DNA from 4 places in the Oceanobacillus sp. M60 genome. Region 3 is predicted to be linked to each of the others. Evidence: riboswitches for the same ligand, from Rfam matches in the RefSeq annotation. Region 3 holds a riboswitch; each other region holds the start of a gene.
The links. A riboswitch is a leader RNA that binds a small molecule or an ion and turns the genes downstream of it on or off. The one in region 3 is predicted to bind thiamine pyrophosphate.
Positions count from the first base shown of each region.

Region 1: linked by a shared signal. The riboswitch ahead of ACW0TQ_RS12015 (acetylornithine deacetylase) and the one ahead of thiW (energy coupling factor transporter S component ThiW) in region 3 are both predicted to bind thiamine pyrophosphate.
Region 2: linked by a shared signal. The riboswitch ahead of ACW0TQ_RS02295 (ABC transporter ATP-binding protein) and the one ahead of thiW (energy coupling factor transporter S component ThiW) in region 3 are both predicted to bind thiamine pyrophosphate.
Region 4: linked by a shared signal. The riboswitch ahead of ACW0TQ_RS16260 (lipoate--protein ligase family protein) and the one ahead of thiW (energy coupling factor transporter S component ThiW) in region 3 are both predicted to bind thiamine pyrophosphate.

Region 1 is NZ_JBSSNH010000004.1:275,868-283,499, reverse strand. It holds gene ACW0TQ_RS12030 (AbrB/MazE/SpoVT family DNA-binding domain-containing protein) at 91-348, shown strand; gene ACW0TQ_RS12025 (S66 family peptidase) at 426-1,460, opposite strand; gene ACW0TQ_RS12020 (hypothetical protein) at 1,503-1,952, opposite strand; TPP riboswitch at 2,214-2,317, shown strand; gene ACW0TQ_RS12015 (acetylornithine deacetylase) at 2,399-3,667, shown strand; gene tenA (thiaminase II) at 3,707-4,375, shown strand; gene ACW0TQ_RS12005 (YpjP family protein) at 4,545-5,132, shown strand; gene ACW0TQ_RS12000 (NAD-dependent protein deacylase) at 5,250-5,960, opposite strand; gene htpG (molecular chaperone HtpG) at 6,118-7,632, shown strand, end outside.
Region 2 is NZ_JBSSNH010000001.1:452,095-459,726, forward strand. It holds gene ACW0TQ_RS02285 (ABC transporter substrate-binding protein) at 32-1,045, opposite strand; gene ACW0TQ_RS02290 (ABC transporter permease) at 1,047-1,787, opposite strand; gene ACW0TQ_RS02295 (ABC transporter ATP-binding protein) at 1,791-2,564, opposite strand; TPP riboswitch at 2,708-2,817, opposite strand; TPP riboswitch at 2,922-3,022, opposite strand; gene ACW0TQ_RS02300 (alanine/glycine:cation symporter family protein) at 3,673-5,040, opposite strand; gene ACW0TQ_RS02305 (TIM barrel protein) at 5,268-6,200, opposite strand; gene ACW0TQ_RS02310 (MFS transporter) at 6,238-7,449, opposite strand.
Region 3 is NZ_JBSSNH010000001.1:243,212-250,843, forward strand. It holds gene ACW0TQ_RS01265 (beta-glucoside-specific PTS transporter subunit IIABC) at 27-1,889, shown strand; gene ACW0TQ_RS01270 (ABC transporter permease) at 2,052-2,759, opposite strand; gene ACW0TQ_RS01275 (ABC transporter ATP-binding protein) at 2,756-3,604, opposite strand; gene ACW0TQ_RS01280 (LytTR family transcriptional regulator DNA-binding domain-containing protein) at 3,716-4,768, opposite strand; TPP riboswitch at 4,882-4,995, shown strand; gene thiW (energy coupling factor transporter S component ThiW) at 5,130-5,594, shown strand; gene thiD (bifunctional hydroxymethylpyrimidine kinase/phosphomethylpyrimidine kinase) at 5,628-6,449, shown strand; gene thiM (hydroxyethylthiazole kinase) at 6,439-7,224, shown strand; gene thiE (thiamine phosphate synthase) at 7,214-7,632, shown strand, end outside.
Region 4 is NZ_JBSSNH010000006.1:271,652-279,283, reverse strand. It holds gene pyrR (bifunctional pyr operon transcriptional regulator/uracil phosphoribosyltransferase PyrR) at 454-1,002, opposite strand; gene ACW0TQ_RS16275 (RluA family pseudouridine synthase) at 1,172-2,083, opposite strand; gene lspA (signal peptidase II) at 2,080-2,550, opposite strand; gene lipA (lipoyl synthase) at 2,771-3,715, opposite strand; gene ACW0TQ_RS16260 (lipoate--protein ligase family protein) at 3,708-4,550, opposite strand; TPP riboswitch at 4,745-4,847, opposite strand; gene ileS (isoleucine--tRNA ligase) at 4,979-7,632, opposite strand, start outside.

The DNA of each region.
Region 1 (7,632 bases), on a different contig from region 3:
AGTTCCTTTGTTGTTTATACATTTCCATAAAAGGGTAGAGGGGATGATATAGACAGTTATCTTAAGAAATATAAAAAAGGAGCGTGCAGAATGAAAAGCACTGGTATCGTTAGAAAAGTGGACGAACTGGGCCGGATTGTTATACCTAAGGAATTGCGAAGAAGTTTGAACATACAAGAGCGGGATCCGATGGAAATATTCGTAGAGGAAGACCGAATTATCATACGGAAATACGAAGCTGAAAAGACTTGTTTTATTACAGGAGAAGTCAATGATGATAATATACAGCTGCCAGGCGGATTATATGTAAGTCAAAAAGGAAAAGAAATTCTTAAAGAATATCTTTGATGTGAAACAGAAAGATTGAAACGGAAGGGAGACGCAATATGTCTCCTTTTATTTTTGGCAAAGAAAAGCAGCCGGATTTAATCTGTCACAGCTGCTTCCAAAATTGAAAAGGATACCTGATTACAATCAATTCGTGCTAATCTTCCATATGGAATGGGCGTTTTTGGTTCGGTATGTCCAAAAGAAACCCCATATAACACTGGGAGGTCATTCAGCCTGTTTTCTGCTAAAACAGATAGAATAACTTCCTTGTACGCCTCGTAATGTACTTCCCCATAAGGCTTGGCAACAATCATTCCATTCGCTTGGTGTAGAATCCCCTGAGCGGCATAATTTCGAAGCCATCTTTTAATTAATTCTGGATCCGTTTTTTCCTCTGATGTTTCAAAAAAGAGAATGCTGTTTTGCCATGCTTCCTGCTGCGGCCAAATGGCTGTTCCTTTAGCAAATTCAAGTACTTCGATACAGCCGCCGATGAGGTTCCCTTTTGCGATACCGTTTCCTTGCAGCAGTTCGTAACCCTGATTAGGGTGCATTGTTCTGGCAATAGACTTATTGGAAATATCCCACTCTAAAAATTCACTTGTCCACTTTTCCGGTGCAGGGATGCCGCCGACCGCTTCTGCTTCAAAAAGCATGCTTTGAATGGCTTGCACCGTATAATCATCCATCGCCACATTTTCTGCAAAATCTGTCATGATTGCTGGTCCGTAGAAGGAGGATAAACCAGCATGGAAGCAGAATAAATGAGCAATCGTCGTATCAGAAAATCCCATGAAAATCTTTGGATTTTGACGGATAATCTCAAAATCGATATAGGGAAGCAGACGAATACTGTCATCACCGCCAATATTAGAGATAATCGCTTTGATTTCAGGGTCTTTGAATGCAGTCATTAAATCTTCGGCCCGTGCCTCGGGATGTTCATCTATATAAGTTTGTCCTTTTAAGCTGTTAGGCATTGGAACGACTTCAAGCCCAAACACGCTCTCTAAGCGTTCCACACCCTGCTGGTAGCGCCAGCTTAAGGAGGGCTCGCCTGCTCCGCCCCAGGAGAGGCTGACAGTCGCTGCCTTATCTCCTGGAGATAATTTTGCCGGCTGCATAAGCATAAGAAATACTCCTCTCAGAAAATTGTATATCTTATGTATTCGTTATTTATTGGAGAAATCCTTTTTCTGTTTCCTATAAAAAGAGCCTGTTTTCTTCTTTCTTCGCATTAAAACAGGTGCATATATTAATAAAGCCGTAACGATGAGAATGCAGCTATAAATAATAAAGCTGGATCCGAAAAAATCTCTAAATTTAGTCCCTGCTATGTGTGCTTTATAAGGCTGTCCTTCAGGATATTGAACATCAATGACATGGTTAGCCTGAGAAAATATACGAGAAGATACTTCTTTGGAAACCATAACCTCCTTGTTTATGTCTTCTGCGTAGAAAGATAAATGCAAATAGTATGAACTTGTGCTATAGCGGCCAGCATTATAGTCATATTCCCTATCCGAAATATAGGCTTCGGTTTCTATTTGGTCTCCGCTATGGGACTGCACAATACTAACGATAGATTTTCCCATAAAGACATATGCCATTAAAAATACCAAGCAAACGATTCCCAATAGAGAAAAGAGAAACAGTGAAGCTGCTTTATCCTCTAATTTTTTTAGCAGTGGTATATGTTCGAGATTATAAGTAATGAAACCGAAAGGATAGATACTAAAGACGACGATGACAATAAGACATATTGCGCAAAAAAGCAGCAATATGTATACAGACAATGGACAGTAGAATCATCCTTCCTTTTAAATTCTGCTTTACGCTTCCAGAACTGTATGGTAATCTGAAATGGATAAATACATACGCAATGGATCCACTAGGGGTGCTTATTAAGCTGAGAGAGGCATATTGCCTTGACCCTTACCAACCTGATCTAGTTCGTACTAGCGGAGGGAAGTGGGCGGAATATGCCTATAGGCAAATGAACCAAACTTTTCTGCCGCTTTCTATATCAGGAGGCGGCTTTTTTGCGTGCTGAAAAGGAGGTTTTTGAATGGATAGGGTAATTCAGGAGGTTCGAAATCGAGAAGACGAGTTAATAGCGCTTGTCAGCGATTTAATTCGTTTTGAAACGCCAGCCCCGCCTGCAAGAAATACAGAGGCTATCCAAGCTTACATTGCGAACTACTTGAAGGAAATGAATTTTGAAACAGAACAATGGGAGGTTTATCCCGGTGACCCGAATGTCGTCGGCTGTTTACGTGGAACTGCTTCCGATACATACAACAGCTTGATTCTTAATGGGCATGTGGATGTCGCTTCTATAGAGGAAGGTGAAAACTGGAAGCATGCGCCATTTCAGCCAGCAGTGGAAAGACGTACATTATTTGGGCGGGGTGCAGCAGATATGAAAGGCGGTCTGGCAGCGTGTTTATTTGCGATGCGCATATTGCATGACCACCAGATTCGCCTTGGCGGGGATGTTATTCTGCAGTCCGTCATTGGGGAAGAGGTTGGAGAAGCAGGGACGAAGCAATGTGGAGAACGCGGGTATACAGCGGATTATGCCATCGTTGCAGATACAAGTCATTGTGAAATACATGGGCAAGGAGGCGTTATTACCGGCTGGATCACAGTGAAAAGTCCAATCACGCACCATGATGGTACACGTCGCCAGCTCATTCATGCAGGCGGCGGGATGAAAGGGGCCAGCGCCATTGAAAAGATGAATAAGCTCCTTACTGCGTTGCAGGAGCTGGAGCGACATTGGGCAGTGACCAAATCCTATCCAGGCTTTCCCCCAGGAACCAATACCATCAACCCGGCAGTGATTGAAGGAGGCAGACATGCTGCTTTTATTGCTGATGAATGCCGCCTATGGATTACCGTTCATTATTATCCCGATGAGACTGCTGAGCAGGTTGCTGCAGAAATTGAGTCCCATTTACGCAAGACGGCTGAAGCGGATGTCTGGATGCGGGATAATCCACCCGCCTTTGAATGGGGAGGCGAATCGATGATTGTGGACCGCGGTGAAATTTTCCCGTCTTTCTCCGTAGATAAAGAACATGCTGCTTTTGCGATGTTACAGGAGAGTCATAGCAAAGCCTTTGGCGAGGAAGCGAAAGTCCGAATGTCTGAAACAGTAACCGATGGCGGCTGGCTTGCAGCATACGGGATTCCGACGGTCTGCTATGGACCGGGTGAATTGAAGCATGCCCATGCCGTGGATGAGCAGGTAAATATCGACGAGTTAGTAGATTATACAGTGTCCCTGCTGCGATTTATTTTGAAATGGTGTCAAACAGAAAAACAGGAATAAGGCATTTATAAAAATGATAGAAAAAGGAGTGCATAGAACATGAAATTTACAGAACGTATTCGCAAGTCAGCAGATTCGATTTGGGAGAAAAGCCACCAGCATCCGTTTGTGCAGGGAATTGGAAATGGAACACTCGATATGGAGTCATTTAAATTCTACATGTGTCAGGATTACAAGTATTTGATAGAGTACTCAAAAGTAATCGCGATGGGAACGGTGCTTGCAAAAGATTTAGATACCATGTCCGGCTTTGCTAAATCGCTGGATGAAACCCTGAATTTCGAAATGGATCTTCATCGCCAGTATGCCGAGCGTCTCGGTATTTCCAGAGAAGAATTAGAATCTACGGTTCCAGGGCCTGTAACGCTTGCCTACAGCAGTAATATGCTTGCAGAGGCACAGAAAGGTTCTTTAGCAGACTTAATTGCAGCGATTCTGCCATGTGCCTGGAGTTATTATGAAATTGGTCTGGAGCTGGCAAAAAAGCCGGGTGCACTGGAGCATGAACAGTATGGGGAATGGGTGAAAATGTACAGCTCGGATGAATTTGGTTCCATCGGCAAGTGGCTGATTGAAAAATTAGACGAGCTTGCGGAAGGCTGTACAGAAGCAGAACTGAATCATTTAGAAGCTATTTTTCTGAATACGAGCCGCTATGAATATATGTTTTGGGATATGGCATATAAGCGTGAAGGCTGGCCGGTATAAGGTAAAATCACCCTATATGATTTCTTGAGTTGTAAAAAAATGTATAAGCAGAATGTTCCGTATAACAAATTATTTTCTTCCAATATTCAAAAAAGTAGAATGGTTGGATAGACAAGAAATGGATTCATGGTAAAATAAAGAAAACGGATACGGAAGATGGGTGAAGCAGATGAAGCTCTGGTGGAGAAAAATAGCAGTCATATTTATAACAATTTTAACATTGGGTATCTATACGCCAACAAATCTTTTGGAAGTCGACGCCAATAAGCGGGATGACAGCAGCGTATCTTCTTCATCAGATATCGAAACAACATCTGTTATCGAGGAAACCACCCAATCATACAATGTAGAAGACCCAAGAGAAGCTTTTCTTGGCCACCTTCATGAAGAGGCGAAAAAATTGAGTATCGAAAAATTTGGAACGAGGATTGCGGGGAAGGTCGAGGATGAATTTTCTGCTATGATTTTACCGCAGATGGAATTGGTGTTGTCTGATCTTGTCGAGCATTCTGCCATATATAAGGATATAGCGATTACGGAAAAACCTTCAGACGGCTATGGGGAGCGGATTTTCAATGTTTCCAATAACAGCACCGGCAAAACATTGGCAAAGTTTCATGTACGCAGGGAAAACCGACCATTGGAAGGGTATTATTTTAATTTTCATTACCATTTAAGTGAGGATGGATTCCAAAAGCATTATCATATCGGGGATATTTATTGGAATAAGAATACACCGCCTAAATGGATGGCATAAGATCAAAATTTTGGGGCTGAGGTTACTCGCCTTGCTTAAAACAAATAGAGCTGTATTTATTTTAATCCATCAAGAAAGGCAAGGAAGCGTGCAGCGCTTCCTTGCCTTTTATCTGTTTTATAATAATTGATCCGTTTCTCCTAAATAAGCCCCAATCTTCCGGTCAAAAACAACTTCATCTGCAAACTCATCTAATGGTGTTTTCTCCTGGTTGACAATGACAAGTTTGGCGCCATTTTGTTTTGCGATTTCCGGGAATTGGTTGGCTGGCGTAACCGATAGAGAGGAACCTAGCACGATAAATAAATCGGCTTTCTTTGCATGCTCAAACGCAGCAGAAAAGGCATCCTCAGGGAGCATTTCCCCAAATAATACAATAGAAGGTCTGAGTATTCCGCTGCAGGAACAGTGATAGTCTTCATTTAAATAAGCAGAACTGTCGTAGATTTTCCCACAGCTTTGGCAATGCAGCTCTTGCAGGGTTCCATGAAGCTCATGAACGTGTCTGCTGCCTGCAGCCTGATGAAAACCGTCCACATTTTGGGTAATAATCGATTGGATCAGTCCATTATTTTCCCAATCGGCAAGAATGTGATGTCCTTTATGCGGACCAACTTCTTTGACGCCCAGGACGCGCTCCCGATAAAATTCGATAAAATCCTCTACGTGATGATTTAAAGCATCTACACTTGCGATTTTGCTTGGGTCTTTCTTTCTCCAAAGTCCCCGGTTTGTGGAACGAAAGTCAGGCAGCCCACTCTCTGTAGACATTCCTGCGCCAGTGAAAACGACGGTATGTTTGGAATCTTTTAACCATTCATGAAGCATCGAGACCCCTCCTCTTCTATATATTTTCTATTATACATGTTGTTTAGGCTATATGCGACTAATATTGACAGTTAAAATAGAATATGGTATTCATGTAATAGAGGTTTAGCACTCTGTGAGAGAGAGTGCTAAAAACAGAAAAAGGAGAGAGCGCATTATGGCAAAGCACGAGTTTAAAGCAGAATCACAGAAATTATTAGATATGGTCATCCACTCCATTTATTCACAACGGGAGATTTTCTTGCGTGAATTAATCTCTAACGCAAGTGATGCTATTGACAAGATTTATTATAAAGCATTAACGGATGATGCTTTAACATTCGATCAAAGCAATTACTATATCAAACTGATTCCTAATAAAGAAAAACGTACGTTGACTGTAGTAGATACGGGAATTGGAATGACAAAGGAAGAGCTGGAAGATAACCTCGGTGTGATTGCTAAGAGTGGTTCACATACGTTTAAATCAGAAAATGAAATTAAAGACGGCCATGATATTATTGGTCAATTTGGTGTCGGCTTTTATGCAGCGTTTATGGTTGCGGATAAAGTGACCGTATTAACAAAATCGATTGACAGTGAAGAAGGATACAAATGGGTTTCACAAGGGTCAGACGGCTATACGATTACGCCGATTGACCGCGAAGAAGTTGGCACAGAGATTATCCTTGAAATAAAAGAAAACGAAGAAGAAGACAATTATGATACGTTTTTAGAAGAAGCTACTTTAAAACAAATCGTCAAGAAATACTCTGACTTTATCCGCTATCCAATTAAAATGGATGTTACGGAAAGCAAGTTAAAAGAAGGAACAGAAGATGAGTATGAAGATGTGATTGAAGAGCAGACGCTGAACACAATGGTTCCTATTTGGAAGAAAAATAAGAGCGAATTAACAGACGAAGATTATACCAATTTCTATCAGGAGAAACGGTACGGATTTGATCAGCCGTTGCGCCATATTCATATCAATGTAGATGGAGCGGTCCGTTATAATGCAATTCTATTTATTCCAGAGCAAACGCCGTTTAATTATTACTCCAGAGAGTACGAAAAAGGCTTGGAACTTTATTCAAATGGTGTTTTGATTATGGAAAAATGTGCCGATTTACTGCCTGATTACTTCAGCTTTGTAAAAGGAATGGTCGACTCAGAAGATTTATCCTTAAATATTTCCAGGGAAATGCTGCAGCATGACCGTCAGCTGAAAATCATTGCGAAAAATATTCATAAGAAAATAAAACAGCAGCTGTTAAGCCTGCTTCGCGATGAACGTGAAAAATATGAAACATTCTTTAAAGCATTCGGTCAGCAAATCAAATTTGGCGTGTACAGTGATTTCGGCCAGCATAAAGAAGAACTGCAAGACTTGCTTCTATTCTATTCTTCTACAGAGAAAAAGCTGGTAACGTTAGAGGAATATGTATCACGTATGCCGGAAGACCAAAAATATATCTATTATGCTTCTGGAGATTCCAATGAGCGTATTGAAAAGCTTCCGCAAACGGAAATTGTTGCAGATAAAGGCTATGAAATTCTTTATTTCACAGATGAAGTGGATGAATTTGCGATTAAAATGCTGATGCAATATCAGGATAAGGAATTCCGTTCCGTTTCCAGCGGTGATTTAGGAATTGAAGCCGATGAAAAAGAGGAAGAGAAGGAAGAAACA
Region 2 (7,632 bases), 210 kb from region 3:
GTTACATTTCCTATTGCCATTTAGGATATTATTATTCAATATTGATAAATATATCATCGATGTTTGGAATTTCTTTAATTACTCCATATTCCTTTAACCATTTTGCTGTTTCTTCCCATGAAGCTTTTTCTTGTGATCCAAAACCTTGCTCTGATTCCATTTTTGGTAAGAGAATAGACAAGCTTTCTGTTTCTATTTCTTTTTCTAAGGGAAAGTTTCCTTCATCCTGGTGATCAAGCAGGATTTGCAGTGCCTCTTCTTCATTTTCAATCATGAAATCATATCCTTTTCGTGCAGCCCGCCAAAATGCTTCAATATTTTTCTGTTCCTCTTCCCATGTCTCGTCACTGGTAACAGCGACAATTTCATAAAAGTGAGGAACCCCGTAATCTACTGGATTAATAAAATCAATATCATAGCCTTCACTGCGCAGAACTGGCACTTCATGGTTTACATACATACCACTTACAGCATCAACCTGCTCAGAAATAAGAGAAGAACCCAATTCAAATTCCACATTCAGCATATCTACTTTTTCATAATCTCCACCGTCATGTTCAACAATTGTTTGAACAATTGCTTCATTAACAGGAATTCCAGGATACCCTACCTGCTTCCCTTCTAAATCTTTCGGAGAATTTACCGGATCATCGGAATGGTAAACAATGTGATTTAATGGCTCCCGAACAATAGCAGCCACGGATTTAACAGGGATATTTTCATTTGCTCTTGCTGCAATCACATCAGGCTGGTAATATAATCCCATCGTCACATTGCCTGAAGCTGCAAGTGACAGCGGATCTGTCGGATTTGCTGGAAATTGAATATCAACATCGATTCCCTCTTCTTCAAAATACCCTTTCTCTTCTGCTACGTATAGATAACTATGTACAGCATTCGGGTACCAATCAAGCATAATAGAAACGGTATTTGTTTCTTTTACGTTTTTATTATCCTCTGCTATAGATTCTTCCTTTTCATTTCCACAAGCACTTAAACTAATAAAGATTATTAGAATACCAACTATTATTGATAATTTTTTCATATTAAGATCTTCTCCATTTCAATATATATTTTTCTAATAAAACAACAGTAATAAACAATAAAATTCCAATCAAAGAAAGAAGGACAATCGGAGCAAATACACCCGCTCCATTAAACTGTGTCATCATCCGACGACTAAAATACCCTAAACCAGCTTGTGCACCCAGCCACTCTCCAATTGCCGCTCCAATCACGCTCATTGGCACCGCTACTTTTAGCCCTGAAAAAAAAGAAGGCAGTGCGGATGGGACTTCTAATTTGAAAAAAAGAGCACTTTTAGATGCACCTAATGTTTGAAATAATTCTTTCAGCTCTTTACTTGTTGATCGAAAACCATCGAAAGTACTGACGGTAATTGGAAAAAAGGTAATGATAATTGTAACGATAACTTTACTCCAGATGGAATAACCGAACCAAAGTACAAAAATGGGCGCCAATGCAATAATAGGAATAGTTTGTGATGCAATTAAAATAGGATAAATCGCTTGTTGTAATGTTTTAGATAGATTCATGCTTATTGCTAAAGCAACTCCCAGTACCAATGAAATCCCAAGACCAATGATAATAACAGCAAGCGTCATAGGAAGATGATGCAACAAGAGCTCTGTTTTTAATTCCCATAGCTTCTTCACGATTTCGGTTGGCGCTGGCAAAATAAATGATGTAGCGACAAACCCCGCTCCCGCTTCCCATATAAGCAAAAAGATTGTGATTAAAATAATAGAATAAAGATAATTTTTCATGCATTACACCCTCATCCGAAACTGATCTAGTAAATCATTTTTTAGCTCCGTCACTTCCTCTTTATCTAAATCGTATTGTCGTCTTGGACGTTCTAAAGGTACTTTAATTTCTTTTAATGTTGTAAATGGGGTATCCGTAATGACGAAAATGCGGTCAGACAAAAATAATGCTTCTGAAATATCATGTGTTATAAACAAAATAGTAGATTGCTGTTGTTCCCATTGTTCTAATAACCATTCCTGCATATATAACCTGGTCATTGCATCTAAGGCTGAAAAAGGTTCGTCCAACAACAACACATTAGATCCGGATAACGTGGCTCTTAAAAAGGAAACCCGTTGCCGCATCCCCCCAGATAATTCATGAGGGTATTTATTCTCGTATCCTTTTAACCCAAAGGCCTCCAGCAAGTTTTGAACAGTTCTTCTATCGAGATGATTTTCCTTTTGCAGTTCCAATGGAAGAGCTGCATTTTGTTGAACAGTCCGCCATGGCATCAATAAATCCTGTTGAGGCATATAACCAACTTTTCCAGAACGATTGGTTACTGGATCCTCGTTTAAATAGATAGTTCCGCTTTTCAGTTCCTCCAATCCGACAATTAGACGGAAAATTGTCGACTTGCCGGACCCACTTGCACCGATAATGCTTACAAATTCACCATCCGCAATAGAAAGATTCATATTTTTTAATATAGGAATTTTCCCTGCATCATTTTTGTAATAGAAATTTACGTTTTGAAACTGAAGAGCTATTTTTTTATTTTGTTCTCTCATCCTTCGTTCTCTACCTTCTTTCTAACAAAGAGTGTATTATTATGTCTTAAAAGCAATCATCAGCTAATCGAAAATGCATCCCTCCTTCCAAATAAAAAATACCCCAGACATGAAGCCCAGGGTACATACATTTCCTTATGATAGAAATTACTTTGCATGTTCCCTACGCTGGTCTCAACCAGATCAGGTTCTAAGGGTCTATATCTTACGGATAGTATCTCAACCAGCAACACTGGTCCCCCTACATTCTTATTAAATTGGTATCTCTTTTATTGAATTTATGACATAAGCATTAAAAAACCCATTCAACGAATACAGATGAATGGGAAATGAATACATAACTAGATTATTATCTACTTAAGTAAGTCATCACTTCCCTACGTTAGTCTTAACTAAATCAGGTTATAAGAGTCAAGTTTCCTTTCTCAGCGATAAAAATCGCTCCCCTAGTGATTATAGAAATATGAAATTTTTGATTCTATAAATGAACTTGTATGATTGAAAAATACGTTAAAATTCACAATGTTATTTTCATCAGCCACATCTATAGAGAACTGTAGGAAAAATAACTTAAAGTAGAATCTATTTAAACATATAAAATTATAATATGCAAATTATTCTAATTTATCTTTTAAAATCATGAGATTTGTTTGTATATAAAAAAAGATATATCCGCCTATTTTAATATGTTTTCAGGTGAAATTTGGTGAAATAATATAGGATATACAACGGTATAATAAAATAAAAAGAATAACTTTTACTGAGATACTCCTGTTATATGAGGATAGGAGCATCTATTATTTCTAAAGGTATTTTATAATAAATAAAACAGATTAAAAAGAACAGCTCAGCTTGGCTTACATAGCTGTCCTCTTGTAAACGGGACTCTTGTTACTGGAGAAGTGATATTATTTGGAAATCCTGAAGACAACCTTTTAGAACGAATAAATCCTATAGCTGCAATTAAATTCAATTATTGAGAAACCTAAAAAGTGACTTCCATGGATGCAAAGAAGTCACTTTTTATACGAATTGATTTCCCCTCAATTATTTCCTTTATATGTCCGATAGAAAATTACTGTAACTTTATCATTTATTACAGCAATCATTAACCAGCCAGCTTCTGCTTCCTCTCCTCCTCTTTTTCCTTTCTCCGTACTTCTCTAAATTTATTTGTTTCAGATACAATCACGCCGGATAATAAACAGAGCGCAATCAAGTTGGGCACTGCCATTAATCCATTGAATATATCCGCAAGATCCCATACTAACTGCACAGATTGAACCGCACCAAACAGGATAACCAGACAGAAAATGATTTTATAATAGATTGTATTTCGATCTCCAAAAATATAACCGAAGCATTTCTCCCCATAATAGGACCAGCCCAGAATAGTGGAATAAGCAAAGAAAATAAGGCCGAATACAACAATATAATTACCTAATCCAGGCAAGAAAAAGTCAAAAGCTTCTCCTGTAATGACAGGTGCTGCATCTGCTCCAAATTGCAAATGCAGCCCGCTCATCACCACAACAAGTCCGGTAATCGTACAAACCACGATCGTATCCAGAAATGTTCCTGTCATCGATACTAACGCCTGCCGCCCTGGATAATCCGTCTTCGCTGCCGCTGCCGCAATTGGCGCTGAACCAAGACCCGCTTCATTGGAGAACACCCCGCGGGCAATCCCGTATCGAATCGCTAAACCGATAGCTCCCCCGCCGACAGCTTCCGGATTAAATGCAGCCTCAAAAATAACTGCAAACGCCGCAGGAACTTCCGTAATATTTAAAATAACAATAATCAGTCCGCCAGCTATATAAAACAAAGCCAGAAATGGGACAAAGATAGCAGTTACTCTTCCAATGCCTCTCACTCCGCCAAGCAAAACTAATGCAGTGAGCGCCATCAAGATGATTCCCGTAACCCATGGGTTAATATTAAAAGTAGCTTGTAAGGAACCGGCAACAGTATTCGATTGCGTCATATTTCCAATTCCAAAGGATGCTAAAAAGCCAAACAGCGCAAACAAAACAGCTAACCATTTCCAGCCCAATCCCTTTTCAATATAATACATTGGACCGCCTGATATTTCCCCTTTATGATTGACGGTACGGTATTTAACAGCTAAGATAGCTTCACCATATTTTGTGGCCATCCCAAAAAATGCCGCCAGCCACATCCAAAATAGCGCACCAACACCGCCAAGGAGCACAGCTGAAGCAACTCCAGTCATATTACCAATTCCCAGTGTCGCCGCCATAGCAATCATCAATGATTGGAAATGAGAAATATCTCCTTTTTCGTTTTTGTCTTTATTTTTACTTTTAGAGAATGTTAATTTAAGCGCATAAGGTAAATCTCTTACTTGTAAAAATCCCAGACGCAATGTTAAAAATATTCCCGTTCCTACAATCAGTACGAGCGTAATCGGCCCCCAGACGATACCATTAACCGTATCCACTATTGCCTGTATGCTTTCCACTTCCACATCTCCCCCTTTTCAATTGTCTGTTTTTTCACAAAAATACAATTACAGTAATTGTATTTATTTTACATGAATATCATCTAAAAATCTATGAGAAAATGAAGAAGTGTAAAGTAATTTGACACGGTGTGATAAATTACTGTAAAAAGCGTATAAAGCTGGGCTGGGTGGCCTTATTCATACGCTTTATTACAATTACATTGGAAAGCTTGAACTTATTTATTAAACCCAAGCTCTTCTAAAAATGCGACACTTTTTTTCACATCGGCTAAACTGCTGCCTGCATTTCGAGGATCACGCTCCTGCTCGATCGTGATAAACCCTTCATATTTTAATTTTACAGCTAATAACTCATATATTTCTTTATAATCAATAACACCTTCACCTATAGGACACATTACATTTTCCGCACAGGCATCAAAAAAACGGATTTTTTTATTCATGACTTGTCGGTAGACATCTATATCAATGTCTTTAAAATGAATATAGTCTACACGATGATAAAGCTTTTCCAGCCATTCTATCGGATCCATTTTTGAATAAAGTAAATGTCCTGTATCTAAACAAAGACCGGCTACTTCATACGGAATGTCCTCTGTCAGTTTCAATATTTCATCCGAAAATTCAATGTACCCACCGGCATGTGGATGCACCACTGCACGAACACCGTATTCTTGCGCAGCTTTCTTTGCAATTTGGGTAATATGAGAGATCATATTACCCCATGCCTTATTTGATAATCTCTGCGCCTGATCAGGGTGGCCTGCTGCATAATCTCTTTCATCATGGCCCCAATCAATCACAATCAGATAAGGTGTCTTAAACTTTTGATTGTCTCCCGCTTGTTCTTGCGGCATCTGCGTGATTAAAGAACAAATAGCCTCTACTTGTTGAAGCAGATTAGGCAGATTGGCCTCGGAGACAAGATCATCAAAGATAGTCCCTGCTACAATCGTAAGTTCATTTTTTTCCAGTTCTTCTTTTAAAACACTTGTATCAAGGGGTAAATAACCGTACGGACCTGTCTCAACCCCTGTAAATCCGGCCAGATGCGCTTCTTTTAAAACGTCTTTCCAATCTGGAAGGTAAGGGTTCTTAGGATCATCTACGCCCCAGCAGCATGGCGCACCTGAAATGTTTATTGTCATGATTCCTTCCGCCTCCAATCATATAGCACTAGTGATCTTAAATCGCATGATGTTTCTTTGTATTTTTATTTTTTAGTAAAAGACGAGTAAATATCTTTCCCCTATACCAAATAGCGACAAGCAGCGTCGCTATCATCCCTAATCCGCCAGCAAAATAGAATCCAGATGCGATACCAAACTGGGAATTAACCATTCCTGATAAAAATGGACCAACAAATATACCTATTGCGTAGATAGATTGATACGCCCCCATGGCTGTTGCTCTTTTGGCAGGTTTAATCGATTGGATAGACATCCCCAGCAGCAGTGGAAAAATCATTCCTAAGGAAAAGCCCTGCAATCCCTGGATAACCAGAAAGATACTCTTCAGCTGTGCGAACGGAATAAGCAAGGTAGCTATCGTCACCAGCAAAAAGGCAGCCACCAAGGACTTCCCCTCTCCTAAGCGAGGAATAATCACGTTCCCCATAAAAAGCGTTGCAATCGCATGCGGTACCATAAAAGCAGCTACAATCCAGGTAATCTCACTCGCTTCAAAACCTGTCTGTAACGCAAAAGTTGATGTAAAGCCAAACATAGTCGAGAAAATAATACTATGAGCCAATATGGATAACAGAGACACTTTTAATAGCGACGGTTCGCGGATAATATGTATTAATCCCTTTAGCTTAATGGGCTCGGAGACTTTCTTATTTTTTGGTTCATAAATAAAGAAAGCCAGCCCCCATCCAATCACACTGAACACACTGCCAATCCAAAATGGTGCCTTCCATCCCCATTCCTCAACAATATAGCCGCTAAAGCTCATTCCAAGAAATTGAGCCAGCACGACAATAAAAGAAATACTTCCCATTGCTACATGAACCTTATTCTCTGAAAAATAAATAGGATATAAAACGGTAAAAGCAACCCATGATGCAGCTGCAAGTCCGGCCAGCGCACGTGCAAACAATAACCATCCAGCCCCATCCATCGTTAGAAATATAAAACAGCTGAGCATGCTGATGAACATACCAAACAGGATAAATGGTTTTCGCAGTTTTATCATGTCGGATGTTATCCCAATTGGCAGTCTGAATAATAATTGGGCCAATCCGTAACTTCCCAGAATAATTCCGATAAAGGAATATGGAATTTCTGTATGCTCCATATACGGAGATAAGGTTGGAACATACATAAATTGCGGAAACCATAATAAAAACGATACCAGCATAAATAAATTTTTGTTCCTGTTCATTGCTTTTGTCATGGATAGCCTACTTTCCATATGGATTTTAATAGTTTGCAGACCACTAATAAATTTGGTGATTTTTTAAAAATATATCTTTTCCTTTTTTATAATTCATAAATACTTACTTTAGTTATTTTAAAGGCTCATTTTTTGCTAATCGGTGTGGTTACCTTATATCATATCAATGGCCTTTTTTTCCAA
Region 3 (7,632 bases):
TCTAAAATATACAAGGAGGAATACAAATGGGTTACGAAAAACTGGCAAAAGACATCGTGGAAAACGTCGGCGGCGATAAGAATATTAAAAATGTCGTCCACTGTGCCACACGATTAAGATTTCAACTCAGAGATAACAAGAAAGCAAACAAGCAGGTACTTGAGGAAATGGACGGAATACTCAGCGTTGTCCAGAGTGGCGGACAATACCAAGTCGTTATCGGTCCGCATGTATCCGAGGTATATAAAGAAGTTGCAAAAAATACCAATGTGGAAAACAAGCAGGATGATAATAATGACAGCGGCGAAAAAGCGAATTGGGTAGCACAGGTTTTTGATGTGATATCAGGAACATTTTCTCCTTTATTAGGAGCACTTGCCGGCGCAGGTATGTTGAAGGCGCTGTTAATCGTACTAACGATGACTGGAGTGCTCAGTGAAGAAAGCAGCACCTATTTGATTTTATCAGCTGCCGGTAACGCCATATTTTATTTTCTTCCTATTTTTATAGGTTTTACCCTCTCTAAGCGTTTGGGCGCCAACCCTTATGTAGGCGCATCCATTGCGGCGGCATTATTAGAGCCTAATTTAACTGGTTTAATTGACAGTAATGCATCCTTTTTAGGAATACCAGCCATTGTAGTAGACTATTCTTCTACGGTATTTCCTATCTTTATTGCCATTTTAATTTATGCTTTACTTGATAAAGGCCTAAGGAAGATTATTCATAAAGATTTACAAATGTTCTTAGTTCCTATGCTGTCATTAACCATTGCTGTTCCGCTAGCTGTATTGATTTTCGGACCATTCGGAACTTATGTAGGGGACGGTATTGCAGCAGGTATCGAATTCCTTATTGAACGAAGCGGATTATTAACTGGGGCAGTTTTAGGTGGAGCTTGGTCCTTCCTAACGCTATTCGGCTTGCACTGGGGGATTGTGCCAATTTCCATTCAAAATCTGGCAACTGGCGGAGACCCGTTAACACCGATGTTTGGAACGGCGGTTTTTGCACAAATTGGTATCGCTCTTGGAATTCTGATCCGTGCTAAGGATAGAACATTAAAAGGACTTGCCGGTTCAACTATGCTTCCTGGTGCTCTAGGCGGTGTAACAGAGCCAATTCTTTACGGGCTCATCCTGCGCTATCGTAAAACCATTATTTATCTACTCGCTGGCGGTATTATTGGCGGTGCCATCAATGGTATGCTAGGTTCTGTAGCAGTTGCATTTGCATTCCCTAGTTTCTTATCGATACCAGCATTCTCTCCTATTGGAACCTATTTGGTAGGAGCATTAATCGCATTTGCGATCGGACTGGTATTAACATTAGTTTTCGGGTTTGAAGTAAAAGATAAAAAAACATCTGGCAACGAAAAAGAGCAAGATACACCTGCAAAAACAGAGTCAACACAAAATACAGAACAATTAATCGAACAAGAATCTATCGCAAGCCCATTAACAGGTATCGTCAAACCTTTAAGTGACGTAAACGATCCAGCCTTCTCCTCTGAAGCAATGGGCAAAGGAGCTGCTATCGAGCCGACAGTCGGTGAAGTTGTTGCACCAGTGAATGGCGAGATTTCCGCTATTTTCCCAACCCATCATGCTGTTGGAATCACATCGGAACATCAGGCTGAAATCTTGATTCATGTTGGTTTAGACACGGTACAGCTAGAAGGAAAACACTTTGAAGCGCTGGTAAAGCAAGGAGACACTGTGAAACAAGGGGATCCACTGATCCGGTTTGATATTGAAAAAATCAAAGAAGCAGGATTTGATGTAACAACCCCAGTTATTGTCACGAATACAGATAAGTTCACAGACCTTATTGTAACGGATGATGTAGAAGTAAAAGCGAATGATGATTTTATTCGGGCAATTGTATAAGTAAGTAGCTGCTATGCCTCCAAACTCCTGCCTTCCTTTAAGGTCCGGAGTTTGGAGGCTTTTTTCAATCATAAAAAGAAAAAGCCATTAATGAAGCTCCTCTCGCTCTTCAAATGACTTTATTCTTAATAAAACGTATTTACTTCATCTTTCATAACCCGGTTAATCCATCATTCGCTTCTTAAATGTAACGGCAGCCAACACTACCATTGCCGCAGCCCATGCACCAATAATGGCAAATGGTTTCCACAGCTCTCCAAACCCAGCTCCTGCATCTTCCAACTCTACAATTTCCTGCAGTTGGAGTCCTGGTGTATATTCTAATATTTGCAAGAAAGTATATTGCTCCGCAAACATAATAAACATATTTCCCATCCCAAATATAAACATTACAGGAAGGATATATACAGATGCTTCTAACACACTTCTAGTAATTAAGCCCATCCATGTACCTAATGCAATAAAGAAAATCAAGGACAGAACAATTCCAGCCATTAAACCGATTCTGCCGGAGAAAGAAAAATCCATAATAAACATACTGATACCCGTTACAATCACGGTAATCAAAATCGTTACTGCACTTTTTCCCGACAATATTTCGGTCAATGTTGCCGGGGAAAGCATCAGACCGCGTAACGTGTTTTTCTCTTTTTCTTCTGCTATCATCGCACACTGCAGGAAAGTACCAACTAAAGCAAGCGACATGCTGATGACAAACAAATGCATCTCTATCGTTACATTATCCATTCGACCATATATGACGGCAAAGATAAGCGGCATCAATGCAGTAGACGAAACATACATATTTCGATATAAATCTTTTAAATCCTTTTGAAAAATGGCCATAAATCGTTTTACAGAAAATGTCATACCAGTTCCCTCCCTGTTACTTCAACAAAGATATCTCCTAATGTTGGTTCTTTTGTATAAATCCGCTCCACCATTTCCCGGGAAATATATTGTTGAATTTCCTCAGCACTAGATGATTGAAGTGGAAGCTCCAATTCTCGCCCATCTTTCAGTTCGAGTCCAATTACCTCTTCCCGATACTGTTTTTTTAGCTGTTTTGGTTCGTCTAAAAGCTGGACAACCCCTTTATTTAAAAAGGCTACCTGGCTGCATAGATGATCTGCTTCCTCCATATCATGCGTGGTCAGAAAAATAGTCGTTCCCTGTCGATTCAGTTCTTTTAAACCGTTATGAATATGTTTTGAATTCGCAGGATCCAATGCCGATGTCGGCTCATCTAAAAATAACAACTCAGGCTTATGCAAAAGTGTTCTTGCCAATAATACGCGCTGTGTCATTCCTTTAGACAGCTTAGCAACCTGTGTTTTTTTCTCCGAACCTAAATTAACTGCTTCCAGCGCCTCATCGATCCGCTGTAAAGATGTACCATATAAATCTGCATAAAGCTTTAAGTTATCATAAATAGTCAGCCGTGCGTATAAACCGCTATTATCCGTCACAACCCCAAAGCGTTTTCGATATTCCGGTGTATTTAATTTGGAAACAGGTTCTCCAAAGACCTTCGCTGTCCCTGCTGTCGGCCTCATTTGTCCAGTTAAAATTTTTATAGTTGTTGTTTTCCCAGAGCCGCTCGGACCTAAAAACCCAAATGTTTCACCCTTTTTCACTTGAAAAGAAACATTGTTTAATGCTTGCTTTTTACCAAAAATCTTCTCTAAAGATATCACTTCAATCATATTCTCCATCCCTGAAACCTCCTGTATCAGTTAAGTTGCCTGTGACTACAGAATAGCTTCTTTTCAACAATGGTGCAGTATATTTTCGACGAATGGAGTATATATCACATTGAATTATGCTTATTCTACCCCCAATAATTCTTTCAGCTCGTTCAACTTTGATTTCGATAATGGAACCTCAGAGCTTTTTTTATCTACAAGAGATAAGCTGTAGCTGTTTCTCGTCCATGTAATTACTTCTCTTATTTTTTGAAGATTCACAATATAAGAACGGTGACAGCGAAAGAATCCTTGATGAGACAAGCGCTGTTCCAATTCTTTTAAGGTAAAACCTGTAGGAAACCCCTCTCCGCGAGTATACAGATAGGATTGTCCTTCCTGACTTTCGATGTAATCAATCTCCTGCGGATCAAATAAAATAATCTTATCCTCTACTTTTGCGGAGATTTTATTTAACTGGAAAGTTTGCTTTATTTGAACCGCTTCTTCTGCTGTTTCTTTAACATTTGTTTCTGTGGAGGTTAAACGTTCTTTCTCCTCTGTTTCCACGTCCATTTGCTGTATCCCTTGCTCATTTAGACGATAGACCGTATCCGAAATGGTCACAGCACTCTCCGTACTTGTCGTTAAAATCAATACCGCTTTTTGCTGTTTCTGCAGCAATTCGACAAATTGATGGAGGACCCGTTTCGTTTCTAAATCTACATTGACCTCAGGCTCTTCGAAGATAACCACTTCCGCTTCCTGCATTAATATTCTGCCAAACTGAACACGACGCTTTTCAGAACGATTGAGCTGATGCATCTTCCATTTCGCTTTTTCCTCCAGTTGGATTTGCAATAGTACTTCCTTTATGGAAGTCTTGCTTTGATATAAAGAGCCGATAAATTTCAAATATTCCTGTACCTTCAATCTTTCATAAATGCCCTCTTCATACCAGCAAATCCCTAAAGAAGAAACGTATTTCTGCTTATCCTCCTGTAATGTCTGTTGCTTGATTTGAATCGATCCATTCCGCACATTTTCTTTTCCGATAATCATCTGCAGCAACACCGCACGTATATTAACAGTGGATTGAATTGCCTTTATTTCTCCAGGTTTTACTTCTATATCTATTTTCGGAAATAAGGTCTGGTCTCCCTGACGATATTCCATTCCGTTTATGCTTAACATGTTTCATTCCTCTTTCTATTGATAACATCCTTTATATGAGCTTGCAGTCTAATGATTATTTCATGACAAACCGTTGAATCTTTGATACAGTAGACTCAAAGATAATAATGAAAAGCAACTACTAGGGGAGCCCAACATCGCGGGCTGAGAGGGAAGCATGCTTACTTTCCGACTCTTACAAACCTGATCTGGCTAATACCAGCGTAGGGAAGTAGTCAATCAACATATGATTACTCTCAGTATACCAAATCAGGCTTCTCGATAAAGCCTGATTTTTTATTTTTACAAAGTAGTTACCTTTTCATTTCCCTTAAATTAGAAGGAGATGATTGGATTGAAAAATCGCACACGCCTGTTAACAATGATGGCTGTACTTGTTGCTATCGGAACGATTGGATCACAATTGCTCTGGTTTCCTGCCGGAGTTGCCAGAGCCTATCCTGTTCAACACGCTATCAATGTTATTGCCGGGATTATGCTCGGGCCGGGTCCGGCAGTTATTGTCGCATTGATGATTAGCCTGCTCCGAAACCTTTTAGGACTGGGAACCTTGGTTGCTTTTCCTGGAGCAATGATTGGAGCTTTTGCTGCTGGGGTATTGTATAAGAAAACGCAGAAATATCCAATGGCAGCTCTTGGAGAAATTATTGGCACCGGAATTATCGGCTCTTTCTTTGCAGTTCCGATAGCCAATCTGCTTATGGGAAGCTCTGCGGGAGCATTTGCCTTTATCCCGGCATTTGTTGTAAGCAGTGTCTCTGGTGCATTGATTGGCTGGCTGTTAGTCAGCCGTCTCCCGGCACAGCAGTTTTCTTTAACAAAATAATTTACTTTATTCTATCCAAGGAGGATTTTTATTATGAGTCAGGTTCGTTGTGCATTAACCATTGCCGGTACAGACCCTAGCGGTGGCGCCGGTATTCAAGCAGATTTAAAAACATTTCAGGAGTTAAAAACCTATGGCATGTCCGTGATCACTTCCGTTGTAGCTCAAAATACGACAGGGGTCCGCTCTGTAGAGCATATGCCGCTTTCCATGATTGAGGACCAGCTGGATGCAGTGTTAGAAGATATGCCCATCCATGCTGTGAAAACAGGAATGATTGCAAGTAAGCAGATGATGGAATTAATCGTAAAAAAATTGGAGAAGGTTGATGCACCTTATGTCATGGACCCAGTGATGGTGGCTACCAGCGGGGACTCATTGATTGATGAAGAGGGCCGCAGCTTTTTACGGCAATACCTTCTTCCATTAACAACGGTTGCAACACCGAATATTCCGGAGGCAGAATTCCTGACTGGACGATCCATTACAACTGAAGATGATATGAAAGGCGCAGCCGAATACCTTGTTCATGAATATGGTGTAGATGCAGCCTTAATAAAAGGCGGCCATTTAAAAGGACAAGCAATCGATTTTCTTTATGACGGGAAAAAAATGCATAGCTATGCTGCAGAACGCATTGATACGAAGAATACGCACGGAACAGGCTGTACCTATGCCGCTGCGATTGCTGCTTATTTGGGGAAAGGCTGTCCGCTTCCGGAAGCAGTAAAAAAAGCAAAAGCATTTGTGACTGCTTCCATTTCGAAATCCTTTGACCTTGGAAAAGGGAACGGCCCGACAAATCATTGGGCTATCCGGGAAACCACAGAAAGGAAGATTACGCATGAATCCTGATATTATTCAGCAAGCCAGAAACAACACACCGCTTATTCATCATTTAACCAACCAGGTCGTCATGAACTTTAATGCAAATGGACTGCTGGCTTTTGGGGGCAGTCCTGTCATGGCAAAGGAAATACGGGAAGCTACAGATATGGCCAAGGCCTCCGATGCACTTGTCTTGAACATCGGCACCATTTTAGAAAGCGAAGCCGATGCAATGATTACTGCAGGCAAAGCCGCTAATGAAAAAGGAATTCCTGTTGTTCTGGATCCCGTTGGCGTGGCTGCGAGCTCTTTTCGAAAAGACATGGTCGAAAAGATTCTACAAGAGGTACGTCCAACAGTTATCAAAGGAAATGCAGGTGAGATTGCTTCCTTGGTCGATGCAAACATCCAATCACGCGGAGTAGATTCTGTCGGCGAAGGAAATGTAGATGAAATTGCAGAGCAAGCAGGCAGAAAATATGATACTGCAATTGTGATAACTGGAAAAACAGACGTTATCCATGCTGATCAAAAACTAATTTATAATCAAACAGGGCATCCGCTTCTTTCTAATATTACTGGTTCCGGGTGCTTATTAGGGTCTATTGCTGCCGCGTGCCTGACGACTTCTTACACCGTCTCAGAGCAGCTCAGCTCCGCACTAAGCTTTTACGGACTGGCGGCTGAACATGCAGCAAAACTGCCGCATGTACATGGTCCGGGAACTTTTTTACCAAGCTTTATTGATGCCTTATCCTTTACACCGAAGCAGTTAAATGGAGGATTGGAAGATGATTTTTAATCGAGAGCTATTAAGAAAATATTTTATTATGGGAAGTCAAAACTGTCATAGAGACCCTAACGCTGTTTTAGAAGAAGCGCTTGCTGCCGGTATTACCGCATTTCAATTTCGTGAAAAAGGGACTGGATCATTGAGCGGAGAGAAAAAGCTTCAGCTTGGCAGGGAGCTTAGAGAACGTTGCCGCGCACATGATGTTCCATTCTTTATTAATGACGATATTGAGCTTGCGGAGGAATTGGAGGTGGATGGGATACATGTCGGACAGGATGATATGCCTGTCAAAGAAGTTCGCACCAGGTTTTCAGATAAAATCATTGGCTTATCCATCTCCACACAGGAGGAACTGGATCGGAGTCCGCTTGAGCTGGTGGATTATATTGGTGTCGGTCCTATTTTTACAACGTCTAC
Region 4 (7,632 bases), on a different contig from region 3:
ATACAAATATATATGTTCAAAAAGTTGCTAACGGGTTTTGATGGGACGAGTAATCGCAGCAATGTTGTCAGGTTAGCGCGACCGCTGCGGAAAAACACTACGCTTTCCATGGGCTTGCGCTCAGCCTCCTCGAAAAAAGAAGACCACTTTTTTCTGCGGGGTCTTCCCACTGCGCTTTCCCATAGGAGTCTCCGTGTTTTTCCTCCGCTAGATAGGTTTTATTACTATCTATATCAAAATTAATAAAATTCATTAACCTGACAACATCGGTAACCGCAGCCCATCGGATAAAGCAAGTCAACTAAAGAGCTCTTCATTTATCATTTAGTGACTTTTTGAACTTCCTTAAAAAAAAAGCTCCCTGCAAAGGCTGCAGAGAGCTAGACGAATACCCTATAAGCATTCGCTATTCTGAACAACCTTTCAAATCTCTCTGGATCTGATTAAAAGTTATCATGTATTCTTTTCATAAATAGAAACAAGATCTACTTGATCTTTTTCACTTAGCTGAACAACAACAATTTCTTGCTCAGAAGTAGGTATATTCTTGCCAACATAGTCAGCCCGAATAGGCAGCTCGCGGTGCCCGCGGTCTACCAAAGCCCCAAGCTGAATCGCCGCCGGTCTGCCGACATCCATTACAGCATCCATTGCCGCACGGACAGTTCTGCCTGTATAAAGAACATCGTCAATCAGAATGACCTGTTTGTTCGTTATGTCCATATCAATAGAAACCGAGTTGATTCGCGGTTCTTCGTGATGATCCTTTTTTTCCAAATCATCCCGGTACATGGTAATATCTAATTCGCCAAACGGAACTTCGATGTCTTCAATTTGCTTGATTTTTTCTTGAATGTTTTTCGCCAGTGGAACGCCTCTTGTTTTGATTCCAATTAAAACAAGGTTCTCTCCGCCTTTGTTCTTTTCCAGGATTTCATGGGACATCCTGGTCAATGCTCTATTTATCGCTGCAGCATCAAGAATCTCTGTTTTTTTCTTCAAATTAGCCCGCCCCTTCCAAATTGCATAAAAATGCCCTTTTCCTGCTGATGGAAAAGGGCATACGTGTACCGTAAGCAAACTTGCTAATCGCAGCCTTCCTAGCCTCACAGGACTATTGTTAAAGGTCTTTATTTGTTGTTACTTATTATGTCAGAATATGACGAGCCTGTCAATACATTTTGCGGATTTGGTCGAGTGCTTCCATGAAGACAGCAGGCGGTGCTGCTTCAAATTCCATCTGCTGCTCTGTCCTCGGATGGATAAAAGCAATTTGCTTCGCGTGCAGAGCCTGCCCTTGGACATCTAACGATTTCCGCTGACCGTATTTGGGGTCGCCTACAATCGGAAAACCAATATATTGCATATGCACACGAATTTGATGTGTTCTGCCAGTCTCTAATTGGCATTCCACATGCGTATAGTCAGGGAAACGTTCGAGCACGCGAAAATGAGTAACCGCCTGTTTGCCGTTTTCAACGATCCCCATTTTTTGACGGTCTTTCGGATCTCTGCCGATCGGTGCATCGATTAACCCGGTCTCATGGCCAATTTCTCCATGAACAATTGCTTCATACGTTCTTTTTAATGTCTTTTCCTGCAGCTGCTCTGATAGATACTGATGGGCGTAGTCATTCTTCGCAGCAACTAAAAGTCCGCTCGTATCCATATCGAGACGGTGGACAATCCCGGGGCGCTCCACACCGTTAATTCCTGATAAATCAGTGCAATGATATAATAACGCATGGACCAATGTCCCGGTATGATGACCTGCAGAAGGATGGACAACCATCCCTTTTGCTTTATTCACCACCAGCAGGTCCTCATCTTCATAAACGATATCTAAAGGAATATTTTCCGGTTCTAAAACAAGCGGTTTGGTTTCAGGTATTTCCCATGTAAGGCTTTCTCCGGTTTGGCATTTTTGATTTGCTTTCACTGCTTCTCCATTCAGCTTGACATTGCCTTCTTCAATCCAGCCCTGAATTTGAGAACGCGAATATTCATGCAGCACATCCGCCAGTATTTTATCCACTCTTTTTTTATGCTCTGTTTCTGTCACTGTATGCTGGTTTACTGTCATTTTTTCTCTTTCCCCCGCTTTCTCTCATCCAAAATAATTGCAATCATCACAATCACCACACCAATTGTAAGAGATGCATCTGCGACGTTGAATATCGGAAAATTATAATTAAAAATATAGAAGTTTGCAAAGTCTACTACTTCTTGATATAAAATACGGTCGATGAAATTCCCGACCGCCCCTCCAATCAATACACTGACCCCGACAGCAATCAGGCGGTCCTGTTTTCCATGTGTATGTAAAAAGTATATTAACCCGGCAATCACAATAACCGTAATAATGTAAAATAACGTCATTTGTCCTTCTAAAATACCCCATGCTGCTCCTGAATTCCGATGTGAGGTAATATAAAAGAAGTCCTCCACAATCGGGATTGATTCACCTATTTCCATTCGTGCAGCAACAAGCCATTTTGTCCATTGATCTATCCCAATCAGGACAAGTGTAATCAGATAATATCTCCACATGTTCATTTCTCCAATCTAAAGCAAATCTGCGCCTTTTCAGGGTTCGTTTACCAAGCTTTCTTTATCTTATCCTTTCTGCTGGTAATTTTCAAGAAACAATACGGCTTTCCTTCTTTCTGACAGCTGCATTCATCGGTTCGTAAGCATATGAGCATATAAAAAATCCCCTCCGGCCGTTTTATAAACGGGCAGAGAGGAATATTATCAGAAAATATATCATTTAAAATTGAAAATCAACCTTTGTATCTTCCTGTGACTCATAGCCTTTCATATATTTAATTCGCCTTTGGGCGGCTGACTGGCTTACTTGTTCATCCGCGTGGTAGGAGGAGCGTACTAACGGTCCAGCTTCACAATGCGAGAAGCCTTTTTCAAGGGCGATATTTTTCAATTCTTCAAACTCATCGGGATGATAGTACCGTTCCACATTTAAATGCTTTTTGGTCGGCTGTAAATATTGCCCGATAGTAACTATATCCACATCATGCGCCCGCAGGTCATCCATTGCCTCGATAAGTTCTTCTTTTGTTTCTCCCAAGCCTACCATAATACTTGATTTCACAGGAGTGTCCGGAGCAATTTCTTTAACACGCTGTAACAGCTGCAAGGACCGGTCATATCTTGCAATTGCCCGAACACGTTTCGTTAAACGTCTCACCGTTTCAATATTATGATTGAAAATATCCGGTTCGCTGTCCATCAGTGTATGTAAGCTTTCATAGTCCCCTTTCATATCCGAAGGGAGAACTTCTATTGTACAGCCTGGATTCTGATGACGAACTGCACGGACTGTGTTGGCAAAAACAGCAGCTCCCCCGTCCTCCAGGTCATCACGCGCAACTGCTGTTATAACGACATGCTTTAATCCCATAATTTCAACAGAGTCAGCGACCCGCTTTGGTTCTCCCAGGTCAACTCCGCTTGGAAGACCAGTTTTTACGGCACAGAATCGGCAGCCGCGTGTACAGGTATCTCCTAAAATCATGAAAGTTGCCGTTTTTCGCTCGCTCCAGCATTCATAAATATTCGGACACTTTGCTTCCTCACAAACTGTGTTCAGCCGTTTATCCCGCATTAAGTTCTTTAATTTTTTGTATGATTCATTGGTGTTGATTTTTGTTTTCAGCCATTCTGGTTTACGAATATATTCTGATTGTTTAGCCAATGCCAGCACGCTCCTTGTTTGAGTTGATATTCCACGCTTCCGTTTCATACTTTGATTGTGCTAATTGCTCTACTTCATCCCACTCAGCCTTGGTTAATTGCAGAGGATGAAATTCTAAACCTAAACCTTCCTTGAACCCTTCTTTGAATGCATCCGTCAGCATATCATACCGATGCTCTCGATTCGTTAATTGATTAATCGTCACCGCTTTTTTAGAAAATGCTGCCCGGCTTCGTTCTCTTATTTTTTCGGAAGAGAATACAAATAAATCAAAAAGCATGTTTGTATTCATGCTCATAGGAATAGACCCATGCTGCATCAATACACCTTTTTTCCTTGTCTGTGCGTTTCCAGAAAGCTTTTTACCGTCAACAACCATTTCATAGAACGCAGGTTTTTCGAAGCATATTGCTGTCCTTCCTCTGGCACTTTCTCTGTCCAGTGTTGCATATTCTGCAGGAATCCCTAAATTGCGATATCCTTCAAATATTCCTTCTGCCAGTACATGGTAGGCCTCTTGTACAGATACAGGAATATCTGGATCACTCTCTGTAATAACCAGACTATACGTTAATTCATCGTCATGAAGCACAGCACTGCCGCCGGTCAAACGACGGACGAACTGACACTGATGGCGCTCCACTGCTTCCAGATCAATTTTCTTATCGACTTTTTGAAAGTAGCCAATCGATAAACTGGGCTTTTCCCAGCCATAGAAACGTAATGTCGGCGGAATTTTACCTTCTTGATGCCAATTGATCAAGCACTCATCAAAAGCCATGTTCCATGCAGCACCACGGAATCCTGTATCGATAAACGCCCACTGTTTCTTCAATTTCGTCACCTCCAATGAACAAATTACTTGTTGCAGGAGCTGCTCCCTGTTATGCCAAGCTTCTTAGCGGCCCTTCCTGATCATTAAGCTTAAAAGATACAAGCGAAATGGGGAATATATTCAATAAAAAAAGAGCCCATTCCATAGAATGCAGCCTTTGATAGATTTATTGATAAATGGATAAATTATCTAATTCCTTATCGACTGCACATTCCCCACGCTAGGATTATCTAGTTCGGGTGCCAAGGGTCAATACAGAATGTCTTTCTCAGCTTAACAGCTCCCCCAGTGCATAATACTTATTCAGTTTACAAATTAAGTCTACTGGTAATTTTTATAATTGTAAAGAAAAATACAATAATTAGCATTTACAATTTGCAGATATGTAAAAACAGGAGCCAGCTTTTGAGAAAGCTGGCTCCTGTTTTTTAATTCTCATAATTTTCTTTGACAACACTGGCACATCTAGCACATAGTGTTGGATGATCTTTGTCTTCGCCTACTGTTTCTGAAACAACCCAGCAGCGTTCACACGTTTCTCCAGGATGTTTTTCAACAGCAACCTCAACATAATCATATGCTTTGCCTGTTCCTTTTTCATCTGCGATAACTGCTTCTGAAACAATAAAGTATTGATGCAGATGCGAAATGTTTTCAAGCACCTGCTTCGTTTCTTCATCAAGCGGCACGATTGTAATTTTAGCTTCCAATGATTTCCCGATAACCTTTTCGCTTCTTGCTTCTTCGAGTGCTTTCAGAACATCATCTCTTACTTCCATAAAGTGACCCCATTTTCCGACAATGTCTTTTGCACCTGCAACCTCCCGCGGCTCAGGAATATCTGTTAAGTGAACCGTTTCTTCCTCCACTCCAGGAATGTATTCCCAAACTTCTTCCGTTGTATGCGGAATAATTGGAGCAAGCAATTTCACAAGTGTTGTTAAAATTTCATAGTAGCCTGTTTGAAGACTGCGGCGGCGCGGGTGGTCTGCAGCTTCAATATACAGGATATCCTTCGCAAAATCTAAATAGAAGGAGCTTAAATCAACAGCACAGAAATTATGGACTTGGCTGATTACTGGTGCAAATTCAAAGTGCTCATAATTATCACGTGCATTATTTAAGATCTGCTGCAGACGATAAAGCATATAACGGTCTACTTCCTGCAATTCTTCATCCTTCACGCGATCTTTGCTAGGATCAAAATCAGCAAGGTTCGCCAGTAAGAAACGGAAGGTATTCCGGATTTTACGATAGCTTTCTGAAGTCTGTTTTAAAATAGCATCCGAGATACGCACATCTGCCTGATAATCCACGCTGGAAACCCACAGACGCAAAATATCAGCACCTAATTGTTTTTGTACTTTGGACGGATCAACCGTATTTCCTAATGACTTACTCATCTTGCGGCCATTTCCATCCAGGGCGAACCCATGACTGATAATATTTTTAAATGGCGCTTTACCCGTTACTGCGACGGAAGTAGATAATGAAGAGTTAAACCAGCCGCGATACTGATCACTTCCTTCTAAATATACATCAGCCGGACGATCAAGTTCTTCCCGGTTCATCAGTACACCTTCATGTGAGGAGCCTGAATCGAACCAAACATCCATAATATCGACTTCTTTAGTAAACTTGCCATTTGGACTATGCTCTGATGTAAATCCATCCGGCAATAAATCCTTCGCTTCTCTTTCAAACCAGACATTGGAACCATGCTCACGGAAGAGTTCGGATACATGCGAAATCGTTTCATCTGTAATGATTGCTGTTCCGTCTTCCCCATAAAATACTGGAATCGGAACTCCCCAGGCACGCTGTCTGGAAATACACCAATCCTCACGGTCTCTCACCATATTATAAAGTCTTGTTTCTCCCCAATGCGGATACCAATGCACTTTTTTAATTTCATCAAGAATATCCTGACGGAAATCTTTAATAGATGCAAACCACTGGGAAGTTGCACGGAAGATAGTTGGTTTCTTTGTTCTCCAGTCATGCGGATAAGAGTGTGTGATAAATTCTAATTTTAATAAGGCGCCATTCTCATCCAATTGTTCTGTGATAACTTTATTTGCTGCATCGTAAAATAAACCTTCAAATCCTGGCGCTTCACTCGTAAAGACACCCTTTTCATCCACTGGGCAAAATGCATCGATTCCATATCTGCGGCAAACATAGAAGTCATCTTCCCCGTGACCAGGAGCTGTATGAACACATCCAGTCCCCGCATCAGTTGTAACATGTTCTCCAAGCATAACAAGGGATTTACGATTGTAAAATGGATGCTGTGCTTCTACACGATCCGCTTCCTGCCCTTTGAATTTCTTCACAACCGTTACATCTTCCCAGCCTAATACTTCTTTCACATCTTCTAATAAAGCTTCTGCAATGACATATTTTTCATCATTTACTTGTGCTACTACATAGCTTAAATCAGGATGTAAGCTGATTCCTAAGTTCGCTGGAAGCGTCCAAGGAGTTGTCGTCCAGATAATAATCTTCTCGCCGCCGTCAAGCACATCTTTTCCATCCGTTACTTCGAAGGAAACATAGATAGATGGAGAGCGTTTATCTTGATATTCGATTTCTGCTTCTGCAAGGGCAGATTCAGAAGACGGAGACCAATATACCGGCTTAAGTCCTTTATAAATATAGCCTTTTCGTGCCATTTCTCCAAACACCTTAATTTGAGAAGCTTCATAATCCTTCGTTAAGGTGATATATGGATTATCCCAATCACCACGTACACCTAATTTTTTAAATTGTGTACGCTGGCTGTCAATTTGTCCAAGTGCATATTCTTCACAAAGCTTGCGGAATTCTGCAACAGACATTTCTTTCCTTTTTACTTTCTTTTTCGCTAATGCTGTTTCAATCGGCAACCCGTGTGTATCCCAGCCTGGAACATATGGTGCATAATAGCCTGTCATGGACTTATAACGGACAATAAAATCCTTTAAGATTTTATTCAGTGCATGACCGATATGGATATCTCCATTCGCATAAGGCGGTCCATCATGTAAAATAAATAAGGCTCTGTCCTTTGTACGTTCTAAGTTTTTTTGATATTGTTCAC